4 regions of the Solwaraspora sp. WMMA2101 genome follow, and region 1 is predicted to be linked to each of the others. Evidence: riboswitches for the same ligand, from Rfam matches in the RefSeq annotation. Region 1 holds a riboswitch; each other region holds the start of a gene.

Region 1 (5,620 bases):
GTCGGCAAGACCACCCAGGCGCGGCTGCTCGCCGACGCGCTCACCGCCGCCGGCCTGCCCGCCCACTACCGGCGCAACGCCGGCGGTCGCCGGTGGCTGGACCGGCTGGCGGTGCGACTGGGCCGGCCGGACGCCCGGCGGCTGGTCGGACGCAACGGGCTGATGTTCTGTGAAGCGTTGCTGCGGTGGCTGGCGATCGCCCGGTCGGTCCTGCGTTCGCCCGGCGGCGTCGCCGTGATGGACCGGTACGCCGTCTGCCAGTACGTCAGCATCCGCCGCCACGGTGCCGCCGCTGCCTGGGAGCGGCTGGCCCGGCTGGCGTACCGGATCTTTCCCCGGCCGGATCTGACCTTCCTGCTCTGGCTGCCGCCGGCCGAGGCCCGGCACCGGATCGAGGCGCGGGGCACCGACAGCGAGTCGCTGGAGCATCTGGTGCGCAGCGCGGCGGCCTACCGGTCGTTGCCCGAGGCCGCCGAGTTCGTGGTGATCGACGCGCGGGGCAGCGCGGCCCAGGTCGCCGCGCGGCTGCGTCAGCACCTGGTCGACCGGCTACCGGCCGACCATGGTGGCCGCCTCGGGCGGTGATGAACCGCACACCCTGCTCAGCCCGTACATCCGGGCGTGGGACGTGACGGTCTGGCAGTGACGAGGATCGCAGGGGACGCGGTGACGGGAATGCCGGCGCCGCGTCCGGCGTCATGCTCTCGTGCGGGCCCGCGAAAGGCCGCGGACCTCCGCGAAACGCACCATGGGCAGACCCGTCGCGACGGCGCGACCGAGGTGCCTGGCAGGAAACATCAATCCTGCTCACAGCAATTACTCAGGCAATCGTGTCAGCTTCGACTCACGAGACGGAATCCCTGACGCGTCTTATCTGTTGTGCAGGTGTCGGCATCGTTCGGCGGGACCCGCACATCCGGGTACGCCGGTCGGTGGCGACGTGACGGGGGAGAGGCTGATGGAGATGCGCATCGCAGGTGCCAGGGCAAGTGGGGTTAACGAGGGGACCGTGAGCAACGTGGAGAAGACGATGGCTTTGCGGACCGACGAGGTGGCCGAGGAGCGGGACCTCGTTGGCGTCTACCTGCATGAGATCTCCCGTACGCCGCTGCTCGACGCGGCCCGGGAAGTCGAGCTGTCCAAGGCGATCGAGGCCGGGCTGTACGCCGAGCACCTGCTCGAGGAGGGCACCCCGCGGGCCGGGGTCAGCCGCGAGGAGCTGGAGCGGCTGGTCATCGAGGGTGAGCGGGCCAAGGACCTGTTCATCCGGGCCAACCTGCGGCTGGTGGTGTCGATCGCCCGCCGCTACGTCCGGTCCGGGATGCCGATGCTGGATCTGATCCAGGAGGGCAACACCGGTCTGGTCCGGGCGGTCGAGAAGTTCGACTACGAGCGCGGCTTCAAGTTCTCCACCTACGCCACCTGGTGGATCCGGCAGGCGATCAGTCGGGCCATCGCGCAGCAGGAGCGGACCGTCCGGCTGCCGGTGCACCTGGTCGAGGACGTCAACCGGATGCGCAACGTCGCCCGCCAACTCACCCGGGAGCTCGGCTCGGATCCGGAGCCGGAGCAGATCGCGGCATCGCTCGGAGTGCCGGTCGAGCGGGTGCACGAGCTGGTCCGCTGGTCGCAGGACACCGTCTCGCTGGACACCCCGGTCGGCGACGACGGTGACACCAACCTCGGTGACCTGGTGGCCGACAGCGACGCGCCGTCGCCGGAGGACATCGTGCTGACCGGGTTGGAGCGCCAGCGCATCGAGGGCCTGCTGAACCACCTCGACGACCGGTCCGCCGGCATCATGCGGGCCCGCTACGGGCTGGAGGACGGCCGGGAGCATTCGCTCACCGAGGTCGCCTCGCGGTTCTCGCTGTCCCGCGAGCGCATCCGCCAGCTGGAGATCCAGGCCCTCGGCCGGCTGCGTGAGCTGGCCCGGGCCGAGGGGCTGCAGGCGGCCTGACCGGTCGGTCGCTGCCACGACCACGGTCCCCTGTGACGACGAGGGCCCGGCATCCGTAAGCGGATGCCGGGCCCTCGTGTCGGTGCCGGTCGGTCAGCGCACCCGGCCGTACCCGTACGGTGCCATCATGTCCACGCTGGCCAGTTGGACGGGCTGGCCGAACGTCGGTGCGTGGATGACCTTGCCGTCGCCGACGTACAGGGCGACGTGTGCGAGGTTCCGGTAGAACACCAGGTCGCCCGGTGCCAGGTCGCCACGGTTGATCTTGGCGACCCGGTCCCACTGCATGGCGGCGTTGTGCGGCAGGCTCTTGCCTGCGGCCCGCCAGGCAGCCAGGGTCAGACCGGAGCAGTCGTAGCCGTTCGGCCCGCTGGACGCCCACACGTACGGCTTGCCGATGGCGCCGTACGCGAACTCGACCGCGACGCCGGCGGCGCCGGCGACCGACGGGATCGTCCCGGTGTACGACGAGCCGGACTCGGTCGCCGCACCGTAGGCCTCCTCCCGCTTGTCCATCAGCTTGTCGATGTCGGCTTCGATGGACTTCTTGCGGTCGGCGAGCTCCTTGGCCTGGGCTTCCTGCTTGGCGAGCGTCGCCTGCAGCTTCTCCTGCTCAGCCAGGTACGTCGCCTGGGTGCTGGTGAAGTTGCTGAGCCGCTGCTGACGGTCCCGCGCGAGGTGGTCGAGGGTGCCCAGCCGGTCCAGGAAACCGTCCGACGAGCCGCTGTCGAGCAGCGCGCTGGCGGTGCTCAGCCCGCCGGACTTGTAGGCGGTGATGGCGATCTGCCCGACCTCGACCTCGGCCCGGGCGAGTTCGTCCTGCAGTGGACCCAGCTTGGTGTCGAGCTCCTCGACCGCCGCCCGGGTGGTCTTGGACTCCTCGGTGAGCCGGTTGTACGACTCGACGACCTTGGCCAGTTCCTCGGATTCCTTGTTGATCTGCTGCGTGAGTTCGCTGACCGAGGGCTGGGCGGAGACGGCGACGGCCGGAACCACCAGCCCGGCGGTCACGCCGGCCAGCACGAGGGTACGCAGCAGAATCCGCGCTGTTGACAAGAACGCAGAACCCTTCTTCCCACGCCGCCTACCGGGTTAGCTGACGGATTCGGGCGGGAAGGTGTCGCCCTACCGCGTGTGACACGCGGATTCACCCCAGACGTGCTCGGTGGGTCCCCGGGTCACCACCATGCGATCACCGAACAACTACTTTCAGTGATTGCCGGATGGTGATTCGGCGGCACCGGGCCGGCGTCACCGGGGTCGGTGACTGGTAACCGGACCAGCGAATCTAACCTAGCCGCAACGGTTGCTCGCGGAAACCCTCGCTCGTCGTGATCCGTGGCATCGACCATGGTGGAGTGGCGCCGATAGTCACAGAATGTAGTGCACAGTGGCGCTGCGTCATGCAATGGCGAATCGGGTGGCTTCGCGAGGTGGTCGCACGGTGACCGGGCGCCAGGTTTCGATCGACTGGGCGAAATGCTCGATAAGTCGCTCTACGCGGTTGCTGGTGGGCATCCACTAGGGTAAATAAGAACAAAAGTGTCGTATCGGAGTCCAGGAAGCGTCCTGCCGTACGTCAATCAGCTAGGTGGCAGAATGCGTATCTTCCATCGAGTAGCTCGCCGTTTGCACAATGGACGCGCAAGGTCAGTGCCGTACCCGACCTTCGGAGGCAGCCGATGCGTGCCACCCGCCGGACCCCGCCACTACGCGGATCCCCGACCCTTCGCCGGGCCGCCCGGCCGGGCGACCGCAGCAGCACCACGACACCGTTGATCCCCCGGACACCCGGGCGCCGATCGCCCGCCCGTGGCGCGGCACCCGGCGCCCCGGTCACCCGACCCGCCGCCGCTGGGCCGACCTTCTACCGCCAGCCCGGCATCTGCGTCACCGCCGACTGGTTCGTCGTCGCCGGGCGTCGGTTCGCGATCCGGGACCTCACCGAACTGCGTACCGCCCGTGGCGCCCGGGACCGGCTGACCGGGCGGTTGGTGGCAGTGACCGTCGTCATCCTCTCGGCGATCGCGGTGACCATCGGCTTCACCCAGGGGCTCGCCGAGGTCAGCGCTGCTGCCTATTTCGCGATGCTGGTGGCGGCGTTCGTCCCGGTCGGCCTCGGCTGGCTCGGCGACAAGGTACGGCCACGGTCCTACGAGCTCTGGGGCCGACACGAGGGCCTGCTGGTCCTGCTGTTCAGCACCGACGAGGAACGCCAGTACGGGCAGGTGAGCCGGGCGTTGATGCGGGCCCGGGAGATGTCGCGGCTGGCCGGCCTGTCCGAGCCGGTGACGATCGAGCCCTGGGTGCCCGACCAGCGGTGAGCCGGCCGGCGGCCCCCGCCGCCGGTCAGCCCGCAATGTCCTCGTCCAACTGCCGGGCGAGGTCGAGCAGCATCGCCACCGATTCGTTGGCGGACAGCGCCTCCGCGCGGAGTCGATCGAAGACATGCTGGTACGACCGGACCTCGCCGGCCCGGTCGATGACCTCCTCGACCAGCGCGCTCTCCACGTAGACCACGTCGGCGTCGGCCTGATCGGCGAAGTGCAGGATGACGAACGGGCCGAGGACGGTGTTGCTGCCCGCGGCGAAGGGCAGCACCCGGACCGAGACGTGCGGGGCGGCGCACATCTTCGCCACGTGGCGCAGCTGCTCGCGCAGAATGCGCCGACCGCCGGTCATCCGACGGAGCGCGGCCTCGTCGAGGATCACCTCGATGCGGGGCGGGTCGGCACCGTCCAGCACCGCGTGCTGGCGGGCCATCCGGATCTGTACCCGACCCTCGATCTCCTCGGCCGGTACGTGGTGCGGGCCGTCGGCGGGGATCACCGCCCGCGCGTACTCCTCGGTCTGCAGCAGGCCGGGGAAGCTGATCGGCTGGAAGTACTGCAGCGCCGAAGCCTCGGCCTCCAGCCCGATGTAGGCGGCGTAGGCCGCCGGCACCCGGTCCTTGTACCCGCTCCACCAGGCCCGTCGCCGGGCTGCCCGGGCCAGTTCGACCAGTTCCTGGACCTGCTGCTGGTCGCGGACCCCGTAGAGGTCGAGCAGGGCCTTGACGTCGTTGGTCGAGATGCTGACCGAGCCGGACTCGATCCGGATGAGCTTGGACAGCGACCAGTCCATCTGGGTGACGACGTACTCCTGGGTCAGCTCGGCCGCCTCGCGTGCCCGGCGCAGCGCCGCGCGGAGTCGGCGGCGCCCGATGGTCGGACCCTGGTGTCGGGCTGGCATGGATCGCTCCGGGGGAGTGCCTAGCAGAATGCCACCTGGCTGGTTGCCGTCTCTTGACGCTACACCGGTGCCGTCCGGTCTGCTATGGACGGCTGGCCCTTACCAACCGGGGTACGGCGTTCCGGACTTCGGGCGGCCCGGTCGCCCCCGGTGGGAGCAAGATCCACGACTGATAGTGTCCGCGCGAATTGCCTGAGGTCTTAGAAGGCAAATGCCCCAAAATATCCGTATAGAGGAGTCTGGGTGACTGTGATCAGCACTGCCGGTCCTGCCTGGCGCAAGAGCCGCCGCTGCGAGGCGACGACCTGTGTCGAGGTGGCGACGTTCGGCCCGGCGGTCGGGGTCCGTAACTCCACCGACCCCGACGTGCACCTGCGATTCTCGGCGTCGGCGTGGACGGCCTTCGTGGCCGGCCTCGACCACGACCGG
Region 2 (5,620 bases), 2.3 Mb from region 1:
GCGAAGACCAGGCTGAGCTCGGCCCGGCCGGCTTCGTAGACGTAGACGGCGGTCGGTCCGTTGGCCACCGCGTTGTCGAACAGCTTGTCGAGTTGCAGTGCACCGGAGTCGTAGTAGAGCAGGGCGGCGGCGGTGCTGGCGGTGCGCCGTAGTTCGGCGGCGACCACTTCGTCGCGTTGCCGTTCGTCGACCAGCAGGGCGACCGCACCCATCCCGGCCAGCCCGACCACGTTGATCGCCATGACCAGGACGGTGATCCGGATCCGCAGGCCGCGCAGCCGCTCCGCGGTCTGCAGCGGTTTGCCCGCCTGTCGTCCGCTCACGGTGTCGGTGCCTGTCGTCCGGTCACGGCTGGGACGCCGCGATCTGGTAGCCGAAGCCGCGTACGGTGTGGATCAGTTGCGGCTCGCCGAGTTTGCGGCGCAGTTGGGCGACCACCGCGTCGACCACGTTCGAGCTGGGGTCGGCGAGCTCGTCCCAGCAGTGTTCGAACAGGTCGCTGCGGCTGACGGCGGCCGGGCAGCGGACCAGGAGCATCTCCAGGACGGCGAACTCCTTGCGGGTCAGGGTCAGCAGGATGCCGGCCCGGCGGACCTCCCGGCGGGCCGCGTCGACCTCCAGGTCGGCGATGCGCAGCAGCGGCGGGCTGGTGACGCCCCGGCGCCGGCACAGCGCCCGGACCCGCAGCACGAGTTCGGCGGTGACGAACGGTTTCACCACGTAGTCGTCGACGCCGGCCTGGAAACCGGCGATCCGGTCCCCGGCGCTGTCGAGGGCGGTCAGCACCAGTGCCGGTACGGTCAGGCCGGCGCGGCGGCGGTGGCCGAGCTGGTTCAGCGAGTCGCCTTCCGGAAGGATCCGGTCGAGCACCAGGCAGTCGTAGTCGTTGACGCTCATGTTCAGGTCGGCCTGGCTCCAGTCGGCCGCCTGGTCGACCGCGAAGCCACCGGTACGCAGCGCGGTCACGACGGCGCCCCGTACCTCGGGGTCGTCCTCGACCACCAGCACCCGCATGCGGGCGAGGCTAGCAAGTTGTCGTCACCGGGACATTTCGCCGGCCGTTTCCGGGTCAGCGTACCGCCGTGCACTTCGCGCCGTTGAGGGTGAAGCCGGTCGGCGCGGTGGTCGTGCTGGCGCCGGTGACCACGAAGCCGAGCTGGACGCTGCCGCCGGGCGCGATCAGGCGGTTCCACTGGTAGTTGCGGACCGTGACGTCGGGTGGGGTGAGGTCGACCGGCTCGGCACCCCACAGGTACGCGATCTGCTGGTCGTCGGGCATGGTCCAGCTCAGCGTCCAGCCGTCGATCGGCTCCGCTGCGAGGTTGCGGACGTCCAGCTGCGCCTGGAAGGCACCCGGCCAGTGGTTGATCACCTGGTGGGCGACCTCGCAGGTCGGGGCGACCGGGGTGGTGGTCACGGTCAGCGGCGCGGACAGCGGCGAGCTGTTGCCGGCGTCGTCGTGGGCCCGTACCGCGAAGGTGTAGCTGGTGCCGGGCTGCAGGCCGCCGACCCGGGCGGTCGGACCGGTCGGCGGGTGCTGCGGAGCGGTGGCCACCCGGGTGGTCGAGCCGTCGGGGTGCACCCGCAGCACCTCGTACCAGGCGACGTAGACGTTGTCGGTGGACGGCTGCCAGCGCAGGGTGACCGCGTCGGTGCCGGTCTGGGTGGCGGTCAGGCCGGTGGGGGCGGTGGGTGCCTGGTCGTCGCCGGGCGGCATGGTCAGTCGCAGGCCGGGGCTCGTCGGCGACCGGTTGCCGGCGGCGTCGCGTGCGGCCACCCAGAACTGGTACGTCCGTGACGGCTGCAGGCCGACGATGGTGATCTCGTTGACCGGGCTGGTCTTGATGATGATGTAGTCGGCCTGCATCTGGGCGATCTCGTAGCCGGTGACCGCGACGTCGTCGGTGGCGGCGGTCCAGGTGAGGGTGACCTGGTCCGTGCTGATGGCGGCGACGGTCGGGGCACCGGGGGTGGTGGGCGCCTCGGTGTCGGCGCCGGTCGCGGCGCTCGCACTCGCCGCCGGCAGGGCGGGACCGAGCAGTACGGCGGCGAGCAGGACGCCCAGCCGTCGGGCGGCCCGGGGGCGACGGCTGCCGTCGCGGTGGGCTGCGCGATCCGACGGCGGCGGTGGCACAGTGGTCACGGGTGACTCGCTTTCGGTGCGGGCACCGGCGGACGAACCAGCGCCAGGACATCCATGGTCAACGATGCATGTCGCGGGGCGCCATCCGCCGTCCGGTGACAGTTCCGCCGTGCGGGCCCCGGCCGGACCACTGTGAGCTGGGACACCGTCGACCGGCGGCCCCGGACGATTGTCGATGCCCGCACGGCGCTGCCGCCGATCCCGACCGCGACCGGGCCAGGCAGCCACGACAGCTCCATACACAACGAAGCCTGCCGATGCATCGGCAGGCTGCGCAGGACAGTTGGACGCAGCGGCGTCGCGGTCCTGACTTGTCGGCGATTCCACGTCGTAACAATCGAGGACTAGCGTGGGGACGGGGAGGGCAACCCCCGTCCCCACCATCAGTTACTGACACGCACGAGCGGTTTGGCGTCCAGGTCGTGCGTGACGCGCGGGAGCCGGGCCACGCGAGTGGCTCTGGTTCCACCTCCTCTCGACAGGCGGTGCGTGGCTGGCGGCGGAGTCCGGGCTGGCCCGCCGCCAGCCCAAGGGCTGAGCGGTCGGCGAAGCGCTGCGAACAGCGCCACGCCGCGCGTCGGTACAGTGTTCCGGGTGCACATCCATCAATGGAAGCGCTCCCATGGGAGGACTGTAGCCTGAGTCACGAGTTTGCGAAAGTCCAGAGGCTGATCAGCTCACGAAATGAAGGCGTGACGAGACGGTTACGCCCAGGATCCCAGGGTCAACCGCCGAACCGCTGCACGTCCGCGGTCGGCCCGGCGACGATCAGCAGCGCGTCCGGCGGGATCACCGAGTCCGGTACGGCGTACCGCAGATGCTGGTCACGCTCCTTGATGCCGACGACGGTGATGCCGTACCGCTGCCGCAGCCGGGCCTGCGCCAGGGTCTGACCCGCGCTGTCCGCCGGGGCGCACACCTTGGCGATCGCGAAGCCGTCGTCGAACTCGATGAAGTCGAGCATCCTGCTGGCCAGCAGGTGCGCGACCCGGTCCCCCATGGTGGCCTCCGGAAAGATCACGTGGTGGGCACCGACCGAGGCGAGGATCCGGCCGTGCTTGGCGGTGATCGCCTTCGCCCAGATCTCCGGCACGCCGATCTCGGTCAGCGACACGACGGTCAGGATGCTGGCCTCGATGTCGGCGCCGATGCCGACGACCGCGCACGGGTAGTCGGCGACCCCGAGGTGCCGCAGCGACTCTTCGTCGGTGGGATCCGCCTCCACCGTCCGGGGCAGCCGGTCGGACCAGCGCTGCACCCGGCGGGGATCGCCGTCGATGCCGAGCACCCGGTGACCGAGCCGGCACAGCGACAGCGCCACCTGCCCACCGAATCGACCCAGGCCGATGACGGCCACGCTGTCGTCAGTGACGCCGTCGCCGGCCGCACCGACCGGGGACGGATCGGCAGCCGTCAGGAACGGGTCGTCTGTCATCAGGGAATCCATCCGGAGATTATTTCCTACTTTCGGCTTCTATGGCATTTTAGGCAGTTCCATCCCCCGACCACGGCACTATCGACCCAGCCGGCCGCGACATGCCGTAGGCCCGCCGACGCAGAAAGTGGACATTACCTAAAGTCGTTGTCCAGTAACGGAATTCTCCCTGGTCAACGACGGTCGTCGAGGTGTTGTCGCCGGTCACCGATCCGGTAAGCTTGCCGGCGGTCTCCGCCAGGCGGCACCCACCGGTGCCGGCGGTGACCGCCGCCTAATCGTCCTTCGGGGTGAGCCGGGGAACCACGTTTCCACCGGGGTGAATCCGCGACGTCGCGGTAGGGATCGTTCCGTCCCGAACCCGTCAGCTAACTCGGTCGGCGGCCAAGGAAAGGAACAGGATGACCGCACCCCTATACCGGCGGGTTCCGTTCACCGCCGCACTGGCCGCCGTGACCACCCTGCTCGCCGGCCTCGTCGTCGCCACCCCGGCCGCCGCCCAGGACCCCTCGGACGAGGGCGCGCAGCCACTGCTCAGCGACGTCATCGAGTCGACCAACCGAGGCTTCGTCGAAGCAAAGGCCGCCGTCGAGGAGTCCCGCAAGCGGCAACTTCAGCTCAACCTCGAACTGGAGAAGGTGGAGGAACGTCTGGAGGCACTCACCCCGCAGATCGGCGAGGTCGCCTCCAATTCGTACCGTCTCGGCCGGATCACCCCGGTGATGGTGCTGCTCAACAGCGCCAGCCCGGACGACCTGCTGGACCGGGCCGAAGGCCTGGACATGATCGCCATGCACGACAACAAGCGGGTCCGCGAGCTCAACGAGGCCCGTGAACAGGCCGCCCGGGCCGTCGCGGCGATCGAGGCCGAGGTGACCCGCGAGGAACAGCAGCTCGAGGTGATGTCCCGCCAGAAGAAGGAGGCGGAGAAGGCCCTGCAGCTGGTCGGCGCGGTCGCCACCAACGGGTTCGTCTCGGCCACCTCGCCGGTCGCCGCGCAGGCACCCCGCAACGCGAACGGTTCCTGGCCGTCCGAGTCGTGCAGCCTGGACGACCCCACCACGAGCGGCTGCATCACCCCCCGCACCATGCACGCGCTCAACGAGGCCAAGAAGGCCGGCTTCACCCGCTTCGTCTCCTGCTTCCGACCCGGTGGCCCGTTCGAGCACCCGAAGGGCCGGGCCTGTGACTTCTCCATGCAGTCCAGCGGCTTCGGCGGCGACGCCACCGGCGACGCCCGGCTCTACGGCAACAACCTGACCGCGTTCCTGGTCCGCAACGCCGACAAACTCGGCATCCTCTACGTGATCTGGTACCGCCAGTTCTGGTCACCGACGACAGGCTGGAGCTCCTACAGCGGCGCCGGCGGCGACCCGAGCAGCGACCACACCAACCACGTGCACCTGTCCCTGCTCTGAGTGCCCGCGCGCCGGTCAGTCAGGACGGCTGGCCGGCGCGCGAAGCGTCGGGCCCCGCGGCCCGGTGCGGGGTCGCGTCGGACCCCGCGGCCGGTGCGGGGTCAGTCAGTCGGTACGGGCCGACCGGCGCACCGGGGAGCGGCCCGCCGGCTGCTGCGGCGGCGGGCCCGCCGCCCCGGCCGGCGCGATCGCCCGGGTGACCGGCTTGTCGGCGGCGACGGTGATCGCCTCACCGTGGTGCGTCAGCTCGATCGTCGCGTTCGGATCCACGTCGCGTAGCGCATAGGTCACCTCGTCGCGCCCGACGGACACCCGCAGCCGCATGCCCCGCCACATCATGGCGAACTCGAGCCGGTTGATCCGCTGCGGCAACCGGGGGGCGAAGGAGAGCTCCCCGGCGTGGTCGCGCATCCCGCCGAACCCGGCCACCAACGCCAGCCACGCCCCGGCCAGCGCCGCGACGTGGATGCCGTCACGGGTGTTGCGGTTGATGTCGTGCAGGTCCATCAACGCGGCCTCGCCCAGGTAGTCGTGGGCGAGCTCCAGGTGACCGGTCTCGGCCGCGATCACCGCCTGGGTGCAGGCCGACAACGAGGAGTCCCGCACCGTACGCCGCTCGTAGTA
Region 3 (5,620 bases), 3.9 Mb from region 1:
CGGGAGCGGGTCGACGCGGGCCGACGAGCCGGCCGGTGCCCTACACGGCACCGAGGTGGCGCGCGGACGGTAACGTCGTAAGGCTGCCGGGGTCGGCCGGACGTCACGGGGAGCACCCGTGCCCGCCGCGTCCCGCAGTCGTGACCGTACCGCTGACGGTCCGCCGGACACCGGACGGACCGCCCCCGTTCAGGAGCCACTGCGTTGACCGACGCCACCACGCTGGACCAGGAGATCGCCGTCGAGCAACGGCACGTCGACCGGGTGTACGCCCGGTTGGCGCAGATGCGCTCCGACGCGGTGCGCGCCGAGCGCGACGGCTACCGGCTGGCCGGCGTCGGCAACGTCGGCGCCCTGGTCGAGCGCGACGCGATGGTGTTCCACGCGGCCCGACGGCGGCACCTGCTCGACGCCGAACACGAAGGACTGGTCTTCGGCCGGCTGGACCTGCGCGAAGGGACCGTGCTGCACGTGGGCCGGCTCGGGATCCGCGGTGAGCGGGCCGAGCCGCTGCTGATCGACTGGCGGGCGCCGGCGGCGGCGGCGTTCTACCGGGCGACCCCGGCCCGCCCACAGGGGGTGGTGCGTCGGCGCACCATCTCGTCCCGGGGGGAACGGGTCACCGGGGTGTCGGACGACCTGCTCGACCCCGGATCGGCACCGGCGGGGATGCGGGTGGTCGGTGACGGGGCACTGCTGGCCACCCTGGCTCGGGCCAAGGGCCGCGGGATGCGCGACATCGTGGCCACCATCCAGCAGGAGCAAGACCAGGCGATCCGGTCACCCGCGTCGGGGGTGACGGTGGTCTCCGGCGGGCCCGGCACCGGCAAGACCGCAGTCGCGCTGCACCGGGCGGCGTACCTGCTGTATGCCGACCGGAGCCGGTTCGCCGGCGGCGGCATCCTGGTGGTCGGGCCGACAGCGGTGTTCGTCGAGTACATCGCCGCCGTCCTGCCCGCGCTCGGGGAGGAGAGCGCCACGTTGCGGTCGTTGGGTTCGCTGGTGCCGCACGTGTCGGCGACCCGGACCGATCCGGCGGCGGTGGCCGTGGTGAAGGGGTCGCTGCGGATGCGGCGGGTGCTGGAGCGGGCGGTCCGCGACGCCGTACCGGACGGGCCGACCGAGCTGCGGCTGCTCTACCGGGGGCAGCTGCTGCGATTGCGCGAGGCCGAACTGAACGGGATCCGGGCGCGGGCGCTGCCCCGGGGTGCCCGCCGCAACGAGGTCCGCCGGGCCGGCATCGACGGACTCTTCGACGCGCTGTGGGCACAGGCCCGCCGGCTCGTGGCGGCGTCCCGGCTGCCGGGTCAGGCCGAGTTCGAAGACGAGCTGTCCGATCGGGACGATTTCCGGGACTTCATCAAGGCCTGGTGGCCACGGCTGCTGCCCCGGCACGTGCTGGCCTGGCTGGCCCGGCCGGAACGGCTGCGCCGCTACGCGCAGGGGATCCTCGAACCGGCGGAGATCAGGTTGCTCGGGGAGTCGTTGCGGGACCTGGCCGAGCAGGGTCCGACGATCGCCGACGTCGCGCTGCTCGACGAGTTGGCCGAGCTGCTCGGTCGACCGCCGCAGCCCAAGCGCCGCCAGCAGGATCCGTTCCGGCTCGCCGGTGGGGTACGAGAGGTGACGACCTTCGTCGACCGGGAACGGGCCGCGCGGGCGGCGGCGCGGGAACGGCCGGTGGACTACCGGGAGTACGCCCACGTGGTGGTCGACGAGGCACAGGACATCTCGCCGATGCAGTGGCGGATGATCGGCCGTCGGGGGCGGCTCGCGTCGTGGACGGTGGTCGGGGATCCGGCGCAGACGGCGTGGACCGGGGATCCCGGCGAGCTGGCTCAGGCCCGCGACCGGGCGTTGGGTCGTCGGCCCCGGCAGGAGTTCCAGTTGACCACCAACTACCGCAACCCGGCGGAGATCTTCGAGCTGGCGGCGGAGGTGATCCGTACCGTCGCCCCGGACGCCGTGCTGCCGACGGCGGTGCGCTCGACCGGGGTGCCGCCGCGCCGCGAGCAGGTCGACGTCGCCGCACTGCCGGCGGCGGTCCGCCGGGCGGCCACCGCGCTGCTCGCCGAGGTGGAGGGGACGGTGGGGGTGATCGCCGCGGTGGCCCGACGCGACGAGGTCGCCGGCTGGCTGGCCACCGAGCTGACCGACCCACGTCTGCAGGTCGTGTCGAGTCTGCAGGCCAAGGGCATGGAGTACGACGGCGTGGTGCTGGTCGCGGGAGCGGAGATCCGTGCCGAGTCGGCAGCGGGCGTACGGACGTTGTACGTGGCGCTGTCCCGGGCGACCCAACGGTTGGTGACCGTCGATCCGGTGCCGGGCGGCGGCTGACGGGCCTGCTCCGGCGGCTCCCGGCGGGGGTGGTGGGCGCCGCCCGGTCATCTGTTGCACATATCGCTATGTGGGCATTAGTCTTCGGTCGGGGCACCGGGCGACGGAAGGTGACCGGGATGGGCGCGGGACACGATCACGGAGCGGGCACCGCCGGGCAGCGACACTACGGGCGGCTGTGGATCGCGTTCGTCCTGCTGGCGGTCTTCATGGTCGTCGAGGCGGTGGCCGCGCTGCTCACCGGCTCCCTGGCGCTGCTCTCCGACGCCGGGCACATGTTCACCGACGTTCTCGGCATCGGCATGGCGCTGGCCGCGATCGCCGCCGGCCGTCGCGCGTCCGACGATCCGCAGCGCACCTTCGGCCTCTACCGGCTCGAGGTGCTCGCCGCCCTGGCGAACGCGGCGCTACTCGCCGGGGTCGCCGGCTACGTCATGGTCGAGGCGGTCCGCCGGTTCGCCGACCCGGAGCCGGTGCCCGCCGGCCCGATGCTGGCGGTGGCGGTGGCGGGCCTGGTCGCCAACCTGGTCGCGTTCGGGCTGCTGCGCGCCGGCGCCAAGGAGAGCCTCAACGTCCGGGGCGCCTATCTGGAGGTGCTCGGCGATCTGCTCGGCTCGGTCGGGGTGATCGTGGCGGCCCTGGTGATCGCCACCACCGGCTGGTGGTACGCCGACCCGGTGGTCGCCGTCGCCGTCGGGGCGCTGATCCTGCCCCGGACCTGGCGGCTGGCCCGCTCCGCGGTGCGGGTGCTGGTCCAGGCCGCGCCGGAGCACGTCGACGTGCCCCGGGTCAGGGCCCGCCTGGCCGCCGTGCCGGGCGTGTGCGACGTGCACGACCTGCACGTGTGGACCCTCACCCAGGGGATGGAGGTGGTCTCGGCGCATCTGGCCACCGTGGCCGGTGCCGAGGTCGGCGGGGTGCTGCGCGACGCCCGGCGGGCCCTGCACGAAGAGTTCGGAATCGATCACGCAACGCTGCAAGTCGAGCCATTGTCGCCTGCGGACCCCTGCGGACCGACGGACTGGTGATTAGCGGACGCTTAAGTTTCGTGACCTTCCCGCGACGCAAACAACGGCGATATACCTTTATTTCCGATTTATCTAGACATAATATGTTCATCGATCTCGCGACAGATGGCGACCGGACCGGTAGCCTCGGCCTCGGTCTTCGTCCGGGCGGCGCCCCTCCGGCGCCCGCGAAGGCCGTCGCCTAATCGCCTGTACGGCGAGCCGGGGAACCACGTTCCTGGGGTGCATCCGCGTCAGCGGTAGGGATCTTCCGTCCCGAACCCGTCAGCTAACCCGGTCGGCGGCTGACGGAAGGAACCTGCACGGTGACGTACCCGCTCCCCGAACGACCCCGGCGCGCGACGCCGGGGCGGAAGAACCGCTTTGCCCGCCTGGTGCCGCTGGCCGCGATCCTGATCGCCGTCACCGGAGCGCCGGTCGGTGCCCCGGTGCCGGCCGGTGCCGCGCTACCCGCCTACGCTCCCGCCGGCTCCGACGACGAAGGCGGCACCCCGAGTCTGCGCAAGGAGCTCGACGCGGCCTCGCGCGGCTGGATCGACGCCAAGGCCGCGCTCGACAACTCCGGCAAGCGGCAGAAGCAGCTCACCGCACGGCTGGCCGAGGTCGAGACCGAACTCGAGGTCCGCAACACCAACGTCGGTCAGCTCGTCGACCGTGCGTACCGCAACGGCCGGCTCGGTCCGGTCTCTGCGCTGCTGAACAGCACCTCGCCGGAAGGCTTCCTCGACCGCGCCGCCGCGTTGAGCGCGGTGACCGCCAACGAGGAGAAGCAGCTGCGCGAGCTGTACCGCACCCGCGACCAGGTGACCCGGTCGAAGGCGGCCATCGAGAACGAGATCCGCGAGCAGCGCAAGCAGCTGACCATCATGGATCAGCGCAAGAAGCAGGCCGAACGGGCCCTCGCGGTGGCCGTCGCCGCTGAGGAGCAGGCCCGTGAGCAGGCCGAACGCGAAGCGGCGAACAGCTCCGGATCCGGATCGTCGGGCTCCGGATCGTCGGGCTCCGGATCGTCGGGCTCCGGATCGTCGGGCTCCGGATCGTCGGGCTCCGGGTCGGCCAGCGCGTCGGCGACGCCGGCACCTCGCAACGCGAACGGCTCCTGGCCGAGCGAGTCCTGCAACGTCGACGACCCGACCACCTCCGGCTGCATCACCCCGCGTACGTTGCACGCGCTCAACCAGGCCAAGGCCGCCGGCTTCACCCGCTATGTCTCCTGCTTCCGCAACGGCGGCTCGGGTGAGCACCCGAAGGGCCGGGCGTGCGACTTCGCCGCCCAGCCCAACGGCTTCGGCGGGGTCGCCAGCGGCGGGGACAAGACCTACGGCGACAACCTGGCCAACTACTACATCGCCAACGCCGACCGGCTCGGCGTGCTCTACGTGATCTGGTTCAAGCGGATCTGGCTGCCCAGCAGTGGCTGGAAGGCGTACAGCGGTGCCGGCGGCGACCCGTCGAGCGACCACACCAACCACGTTCACCTGTCCGTGTACTGATTCCTCCCCCGAACGACGGCGGTCACCGAACGGTGGCCGCCGTCGTCGTGTCCCGGCCCGCGCGATGCGCCGGCTCGGCCCGGCCGACCTGCCGACTCAGCCCGCGCGATGCGCCGACTCGATCCGCGACCCAATGGTCGGCAAATGGCATCGGCGGTATGCGGGCACAACGAATGGACTGATAACGAATGGACTGATTGCGAAAAGCGCCGACGCCGACCGGCGTTCCGGCCGGCAACGACACCGGACAATCAGTGAGAGCGCTCTTTCAGCTCACCGTCACCCCGACCCTACCCCGTGTTGTCGGAGCCAAGGAGGCTGTGAGAGCGCTCTCACGAAGGTAACGAGCAACCCGTGCGGCTGTCAACCGGAACAGCCGACGCCTACCTGATTCACGAAAGTTCATGTCCGGATATTGACAGCAGGGCCAGGTCTCTGGTGACCTCCTGGCAATAATTCATTAATGGGCGTGAAACAGTTTGTGATCTTGGACTACGCCCGATCTGACCGGAGGCACCATGACACTGTCGATCCGAGGCGGGCGCCGAAGCCGCACGCCGCGCCGGATCCTGGCAGCCACCACCGTGACGGCGCTGGCAGCCGCCGGACTGAACTTCGGCGTGCTGCGCACCGCCGACGCCGCCACCGTCGGCGCCGGCAGCTACACCACCACCCGCCCGGCCGGTGCCGCCGCCCCGACCGCCTGCGGCAACATCTCCGCCAACCCCCGGCAGTACGTGACCGGCAACGCGCCTACCGGTG
Region 4 (5,620 bases), 1.8 Mb from region 1:
TACCCGCGAAAGTAGGAAGCTGGCGGCGATCCCGCGCGCATACGACGAAGCCCTGGTTGGGATTGTGATCCTGACCAGGGCTTTCGGTGTGGAGCGGGTGACGGGAATCGAACCCGCACTGTCAGCTTGGGAAGCTGATGTTCTGCCATTGAACTACACCCGCGAGCGGCCCTACTCTACCCTGTCGGCCGCCCTGGTGCGCAACGCCCTCACGCCCGGCTCGTCGAGACGACCGGCGGTCGGGCGACGAGTGTCGATCAGCAGGCGACCGCAGCCGCCGCCTCGTGGGGAACGGGGGTGCCGCTGGCCGGGTCGATCCAGACCTGCACCGCAGGCTCCAGCGCGATCGTGGTGGCGGGGCCGGCGCCGGTGCCGTGCCGGGCGACCATCGCCACGTCGACGGTGAACTCGAACAGTCGCCAGTCCACGTGCGGCACGGCACGCGCGGAGCGGGCGAGTCGGGCGACGGTGGCGACGTCGGTGACCGGGCGCGCGCGGCCGGCGAGGTACGCCTCGTCGTCGCTCTCCTCCGGCGGGAACGAGTGCAGCGCGTACCGCCCGTCGCGCTCCAGGTCGCGACGCTTGGGCGAGTCGACGATGAAGCAGAACAACCCGTCCTTGGTGATCACGGGCGAGACCGGATGAACCCGGGGGCCACCGTCGGCACGCACCGTCGCCAGGTAGCCGAGACCGGGGCCGTACTGCTGCATGAGAAGCCGGATCGCCGTGGCCAGGCGGGGCTCGTCGGCTGCGAACTGGGACCAGGTTGCCATGCCGACCATTCTATCGAACATGTGTTCGAAGAGATAGTCGGAACGCGGCGTGTCCGCCCTCGACGATTACCCCAGCCGGCGAGGTGCCCGGCCGAGGGTCGCTATGGTGTGACGATGCTCCTCTCCGACCGGGACATCGTCGCGGAGACCAAGACCGGCGGGCTCTCCCTCGAACCGTTCGAGCCTGCGCTCATCCAGCCGTCGAGCATCGACGTCCGGCTCGACCGGTACTTCCGGGTGTTCAACAACCACCTGTACACCCACATCGACCCGGCGACCCGGCAGGACGATCTGACGTCGCAGGTCGAGGTGCCCGACGGCGACCCGTTCGTGCTGCACCCCGGCGAGTTCGTGCTCGCCTCGACGCTCGAGGTCGTCTCACTCGGCGACGCACTCGCCGCCCGGTTGGAGGGCAAGTCCAGCCTGGGCCGGCTCGGGCTGCTCACCCACTCGACCGCCGGCTTCATCGACCCGGGCTTCTCCGGCCACGTCACGCTCGAACTGTCCAACGTCGCGAACCTGCCGATCAAGCTGTGGCCCGGCATGAAGATCGGCCAGCTCTGCATCTTCCGGCTGTCGTCGACCGCCGAGCATCCGTACGGGTCGTCGGTCTACGGCTCCCGCTACCAGGGACAGCGCGGACCTACCCCGAGCCGGTCCTGGCAGCAGTGGCGGACCTGGCCGACCAGCTGAGCCAGCGCGGGCAGGTAGCGAAAGACGCCCTCCCAGGCCGGGGGGAGACCTGGGAGAGCGTCTTTCTGGTGGCCGGTGCTGCCGCGCAACGGGGGGATCCGCGACATGCGCCAGGCCATGGGGAGGAGTGAGGTCTAGCCGGGCCTTCCGTAGCTGTGGATGCCGGAGCCGAGCTTGCGCATCGCGATCGGCTCGCCGGCCTGCGAGGCGTGCACGATCCAGCCGTCGCCGACGTACATTCCGACATGGGACAGGCTGTAGTAGAAGACGAGGTCGCCGGGGCGCAGCTCGTCACGGCTGATGTTCCTGGTCACCTGCCGCTGACGTGCCGCGTTGTGCGGCAGTGAGACGCCGCCCTGCCGCCAGGCGGCCAGGGTCAACCCGGAACAGTCGTAACCGCTCGGGCCGGCGGATCCCCAGATGTACGGCTTGCCGATCTGCGCGCAGGCGAAGGTGACCGCCTTTCCGGCGGCTCCCCCCGGGTAGGTCGCCGGGCAGGGTGCCGGGCGCAGCGAGCCCAGGCTGGTGGACGATCCGTACGCCTGCAGTCGCAGCTCCTGGAGCCGGTCGACCTCGGCGTCGATCTCCTTGGCCTTCGCGGACAGCTGCGCCTCGGTGCTGGTCAACTCGACGATCAGTTGGTCCAGCGGAGCTTTCTCCGCGGCGTACTTCTCCTTGAGGTCGACCACGGCCTGGACGTCGCGGGCCTGCCGGCGGGCGAACTGGTCGAGCAGTTCCAGCTGGTCGGCGAGGTGGGTCGGCTTGCCGCTGGTCAGGATCGCGCTGAACGCCGACGGGCTGCCGCCCTTGTACGACCGGGCGGCGAACTCGCTGACCCGGTCCATCGCGAGGTCGATCTGGACCTGCAGCGGTTGGATCTTCTTCTGCAGCGCCTCGGCCTGCTTCTTCTTGGCTGTGAGGTCCTGCCGTACGGCGTTGTGCCGTTCGATGGTGGGCTCCAGCTCGGCCCAGACCTCGTCGATCTGCGCTTCGATCTCCGCCACGGTCTGTTGCGCCTGGGCGGGTGCGGGTGCGCCGGTCAGCAGCAGGCCGATGCTGGCGGTGACGGCGATCGCGCCCCGGAGGAGGCGTCGACGGGTGTTCCGGACTGTCCGGAGGTGGTCCTGGTCGGACCATCCGGATCGCCGAGGGGCTGTCGTAGCCACCAGGACTCCTTCTCCCCAGACCGCCTACCGGGTTAGCTGACGGGTTCGGGCGGAAAGGAGACGCCCTACCACAGACGACGCTGTGGATTCACCCCGGTTCCGTGGGTCCCCGGCTCGCCGTGTCGCTGACGATTTGGCGGTGTCAGGCCGAGGTCAACCGGGCTGGTTGACGTCCTCCCGACTCGACGATCCCCAAGGGTAGAGAGGGCCGTTCTCGTCACGCAAGCGAGGTGACTACTCATTTCTCAACGTACTCGATCGATTGCTAGTCGTATATCACCCGCCGTCGTTCACGCGTTCGAAGAACAGGGTCCAGCCGGTCCGAAAGTGCCGGTCCGGACGATCGATGATCGCCGACCGCCCCGCACTTTCGGACCGTACCGGCCGACGTTGACCTGCACGTTCAGCCGACGCGCTTGAATCCGACCACCGGCATGTTGTCGATATTCTCCATTTGCACGGGTTGTCCCGGACGTGGCGCGTGCACCATCATGCCGTTGCCAATGTAGAGACCTACGTGACGCAGATCACTGAAGAAAAAGACAAGATCACCTGGGCGCGCCTCCGACCGACTGACCGTCGAACCCTGGTTCCACTGCGCGCCGGTGAAGTGGGTCAGCCCGACACCCGCACTCGCCCACGCGTACTGCGTCAGACCTGAGCAGTCGAACGCGTTAGGACCGGTGGCACCCCAGACGTACGGCTTGCCGATCTGCGCGCACGCCGTACCGACCGCGACCCCCGCCGCCCCGCCGACCGATGCGGCCGGGCACGGCCCGGACGCCCCGGAACCGCCCGTGAAACCGGTGGTCCGGTACGCGGCCAGCCGCGCCTGCTCCAGCCTGTCGATCTCGGCGTCGATCGTCTTGCGCTTGTCGGCCAGCTCCTCGTCCTGCGCCTTCTGCTGCGCGATCAGCTCGTCGAGCGCCTGCCGCTCGGCAAGGTAGCGGTCGCGGGTCTCGATCACCGTCGCGATCTGCTGCTGACGCCGCTTGGAGATCCGGTCCAGCACCAGCAGCTGATCAGCGAGACTGGTCGGCGAACCGGTCTTCAGCAACGCGTTGAGTTCGCTCGACGGACCGGTGCGGTAGTAGCTGTTGGCCACCTCGCCGATCTCGTCAGCGGCAAGACTGGCCTGCAACGACAGTGGCGCGATCCGCTTGTCGAGTTCAGCGGCCTTTTTCTGGTTGGCCTTGAGTTCGCTGCGAACTTTGTTGTACTGCTCGATCACCGGTTCCAGCTTCAGCCACTGGGCGTCCAGTTCGGCTTCGATCTCCGCCAGAGAGGGTTGGGCGGCCACCGGGGCAGCCGGCCCCACGACCGCGGTCAGGACGAGCAGCAGGGCGACGACACCACGCCCGACAATGGGCGAAAACTTCTTTGAGTCACCAGATAGAAACTTAAAGTAATCACCTGTGCGCGTACGGGTGAGCACACGTGCCATTGGCAGCGACTCCTTCATGAACGATCGCCGGGGCCTCCCGGGCGGGGGAAACGGAGGCCGACATTCGCAGCGGTCGGTGCACCACCCTATTGGAAGGATGCGCATTCGCTCAAGGCTGGAGATCCACCCACCGCACCACATGACCGGCAGCGTCCATCCGATCACGCTAGCGTGACACGATGACGACACTCAGCCTTCCCGAAGAGTTGGTGCTCCTGGGTCACGACGACTCCGGCACCGTACTGATCGCCACCGACGACCTCGACCACGGCGTCGCCGGCGCCGTACTGTGCGACCTCGCCGCGACCGGCCACCTCGACCTCGACGTCGACGGCCGGGTCACCGCAGGCGGCGAACGCGCACCCGACCCGCTCGGCACCGACCCGTTGCTCGAGGCCACCTGGCGCAGAATTCACGCAGCGGCCCGGCAACCGCCGGAACACTGGGTGACCGCCCTCGCACCCGGGCTGGTCGACCGGGTGCTCGACACGCTCACCGAGGCCGGCCTGCTCCGGCGTGAGCAGGGTCGGGTGCCGATCCTGCGGCGTACCCGCTACCCGACGCCGGACGGCACGACCCCGGAGCCCGAGACCGAGGCACGGCAACGGCTCCTGACCGCCCGCCGGGGCAACGGACCGGTCGGTGCCCGCACCGCCGCGCTGGCCGGGCTCCTCGACGCCCTCGACGCGCTGCGGATCCTCGGGCACACCGACGCGCAAGCCGCCGGTACAGACACCGGTACGGACGGTGGCGCCGCGGACTGGCCTCAGCGGTGCCTGGCCCGGTACCCGTCGGTGGAGTGGGCGGTGGCCGCCACCCGTACCGTGCTCGACGAGCGCCGGGGCAGGATCGCGCGCGGTGTGTTCATCGCGACGAACGTCGCGAGCGGCGGGAGCTGACCGGCCCGGAGCCGACCACCCGCCAGCCCACCGCCACGACCCCGCCGGCGGCCGCACCGAGCAGGACGCCCGTGGCGTTGTTGACCCAGTCGTAGCCGACGCATTCCCGCCCCAGCCCGGACACCGCCTGGGCCAGCTCCACCCCGGCCGGTGCCAGCAGCAGCAACCCGGTGGCGAGCACCGGTCGACGTACCGCCAGCACCGTGCAGAAGGCCAGCGGTACGAACATCGCGACGTTGCCGACCCGCTCGCCGAGCGAATCCACCGTGACCAGCCCGGACCAGAGCACGGCCGGGTCGGTCAACGACCGGGCGCAGGCCGCGATCACGGCGGCGTCCGGCCCGGAGACCGAGACCCCGGGAGCCAGCGGTACGCCGGTGCCGACCGGTGCCGGAGGCAGGGTGAGCGCGGCGACCGCCGCCGCACCCAGCAGCATGCCCAGGGTGGGCCAGCGGGCCCAGCCGAGCCGGCGGGCCAGTGGCCGGTGGACCAGCACGCCGACGACGGCGAGAGTCGCCAGGGTCAGGAACGGCCAGGGTTGGGAGAGGAACTCACGGGCCCAACCCAGCACCCGCTTCTCCCTACTCCTCGGCGGCCGTCGACGATGCTACCGCCGGCGTGACCGACCTGAGCAGCACGGTCGCC

What was found. Region 1 has a riboswitch for cyclic di-AMP ahead of ACN28F_RS07770 (C40 family peptidase). Riboswitches for the same ligand answer to the same signal wherever they lie in the genome.
Region 2: linked by a shared signal. The riboswitch ahead of ACN28F_RS18680 (coiled-coil domain-containing protein) and the one ahead of ACN28F_RS07770 (C40 family peptidase) in region 1 are both predicted to bind cyclic di-AMP.
Region 3: linked by a shared signal. The riboswitch ahead of ACN28F_RS25855 (coiled-coil domain-containing protein) and the one ahead of ACN28F_RS07770 (C40 family peptidase) in region 1 are both predicted to bind cyclic di-AMP.
Region 4: linked by a shared signal. The riboswitch ahead of ACN28F_RS15940 (NlpC/P60 family protein) and the one ahead of ACN28F_RS07770 (C40 family peptidase) in region 1 are both predicted to bind cyclic di-AMP.

Annotation. Positions count from the first base shown of each region.
Region 1 is NZ_JBMHMA010000006.1:1,573,767-1,579,386, reverse strand. It holds gene ACN28F_RS07780 (dTMP kinase) at 1-585, shown strand, start outside; gene ACN28F_RS07775 (sigma-70 family RNA polymerase sigma factor) at 1,031-1,960, shown strand; gene ACN28F_RS07770 (C40 family peptidase) at 2,054-3,016, opposite strand; cyclic di-AMP (ydaO/yuaA leader) riboswitch at 3,027-3,168, opposite strand; gene ACN28F_RS07765 (DUF6232 family protein) at 3,643-4,284, shown strand; gene ACN28F_RS07760 (DUF5753 domain-containing protein) at 4,310-5,191, opposite strand; gene ACN28F_RS07755 (DUF397 domain-containing protein) at 5,435-5,620, shown strand, end outside.
Region 2 is NZ_JBMHMA010000006.1:3,913,149-3,918,768, reverse strand. It holds gene ACN28F_RS18700 (sensor histidine kinase) at 1-323, opposite strand, end outside; gene ACN28F_RS18695 (winged helix-turn-helix domain-containing protein) at 346-1,014, opposite strand; gene ACN28F_RS18690 (cellulose binding domain-containing protein) at 1,070-2,143, opposite strand; gene ACN28F_RS18685 (potassium channel family protein) at 2,868-3,578, opposite strand; cyclic di-AMP (ydaO/yuaA leader) riboswitch at 3,840-3,977, shown strand; gene ACN28F_RS18680 (coiled-coil domain-containing protein) at 3,980-4,996, shown strand; gene ACN28F_RS18675 (glycoside hydrolase family 65 protein) at 5,102-5,620, opposite strand, start outside.
Region 3 is NZ_JBMHMA010000006.1:5,453,558-5,459,177, reverse strand. It holds gene ACN28F_RS25870 (alpha/beta fold hydrolase) at 1-73, shown strand, start outside; gene ACN28F_RS25865 (HelD family protein) at 205-2,337, shown strand; gene ACN28F_RS25860 (cation diffusion facilitator family transporter) at 2,457-3,365, shown strand; cyclic di-AMP (ydaO/yuaA leader) riboswitch at 3,534-3,664, shown strand; gene ACN28F_RS25855 (coiled-coil domain-containing protein) at 3,671-4,858, shown strand; gene ACN28F_RS25850 (glycosyl hydrolase) at 5,377-5,620, shown strand, end outside.
Region 4 is NZ_JBMHMA010000006.1:3,326,522-3,332,141, forward strand. It holds gene ACN28F_RS15920 (ribbon-helix-helix protein, CopG family) at 1-15, shown strand, start outside; tRNA gene ACN28F_RS15925 (tRNA-Gly) at 90-163, opposite strand; gene ACN28F_RS15930 (pyridoxamine 5'-phosphate oxidase family protein) at 258-773, opposite strand; gene dcd (dCTP deaminase) at 888-1,466, shown strand; gene ACN28F_RS15940 (NlpC/P60 family protein) at 1,601-2,632, opposite strand; cyclic di-AMP (ydaO/yuaA leader) riboswitch at 2,639-2,781, opposite strand; gene ACN28F_RS15945 (NlpC/P60 family protein) at 3,036-4,094, opposite strand; gene ACN28F_RS15950 (GOLPH3/VPS74 family protein) at 4,256-4,975, shown strand; gene ACN28F_RS15955 (VanZ family protein) at 4,941-5,546, opposite strand; gene ACN28F_RS15960 ((Fe-S)-binding protein) at 5,557-5,620, opposite strand, start outside.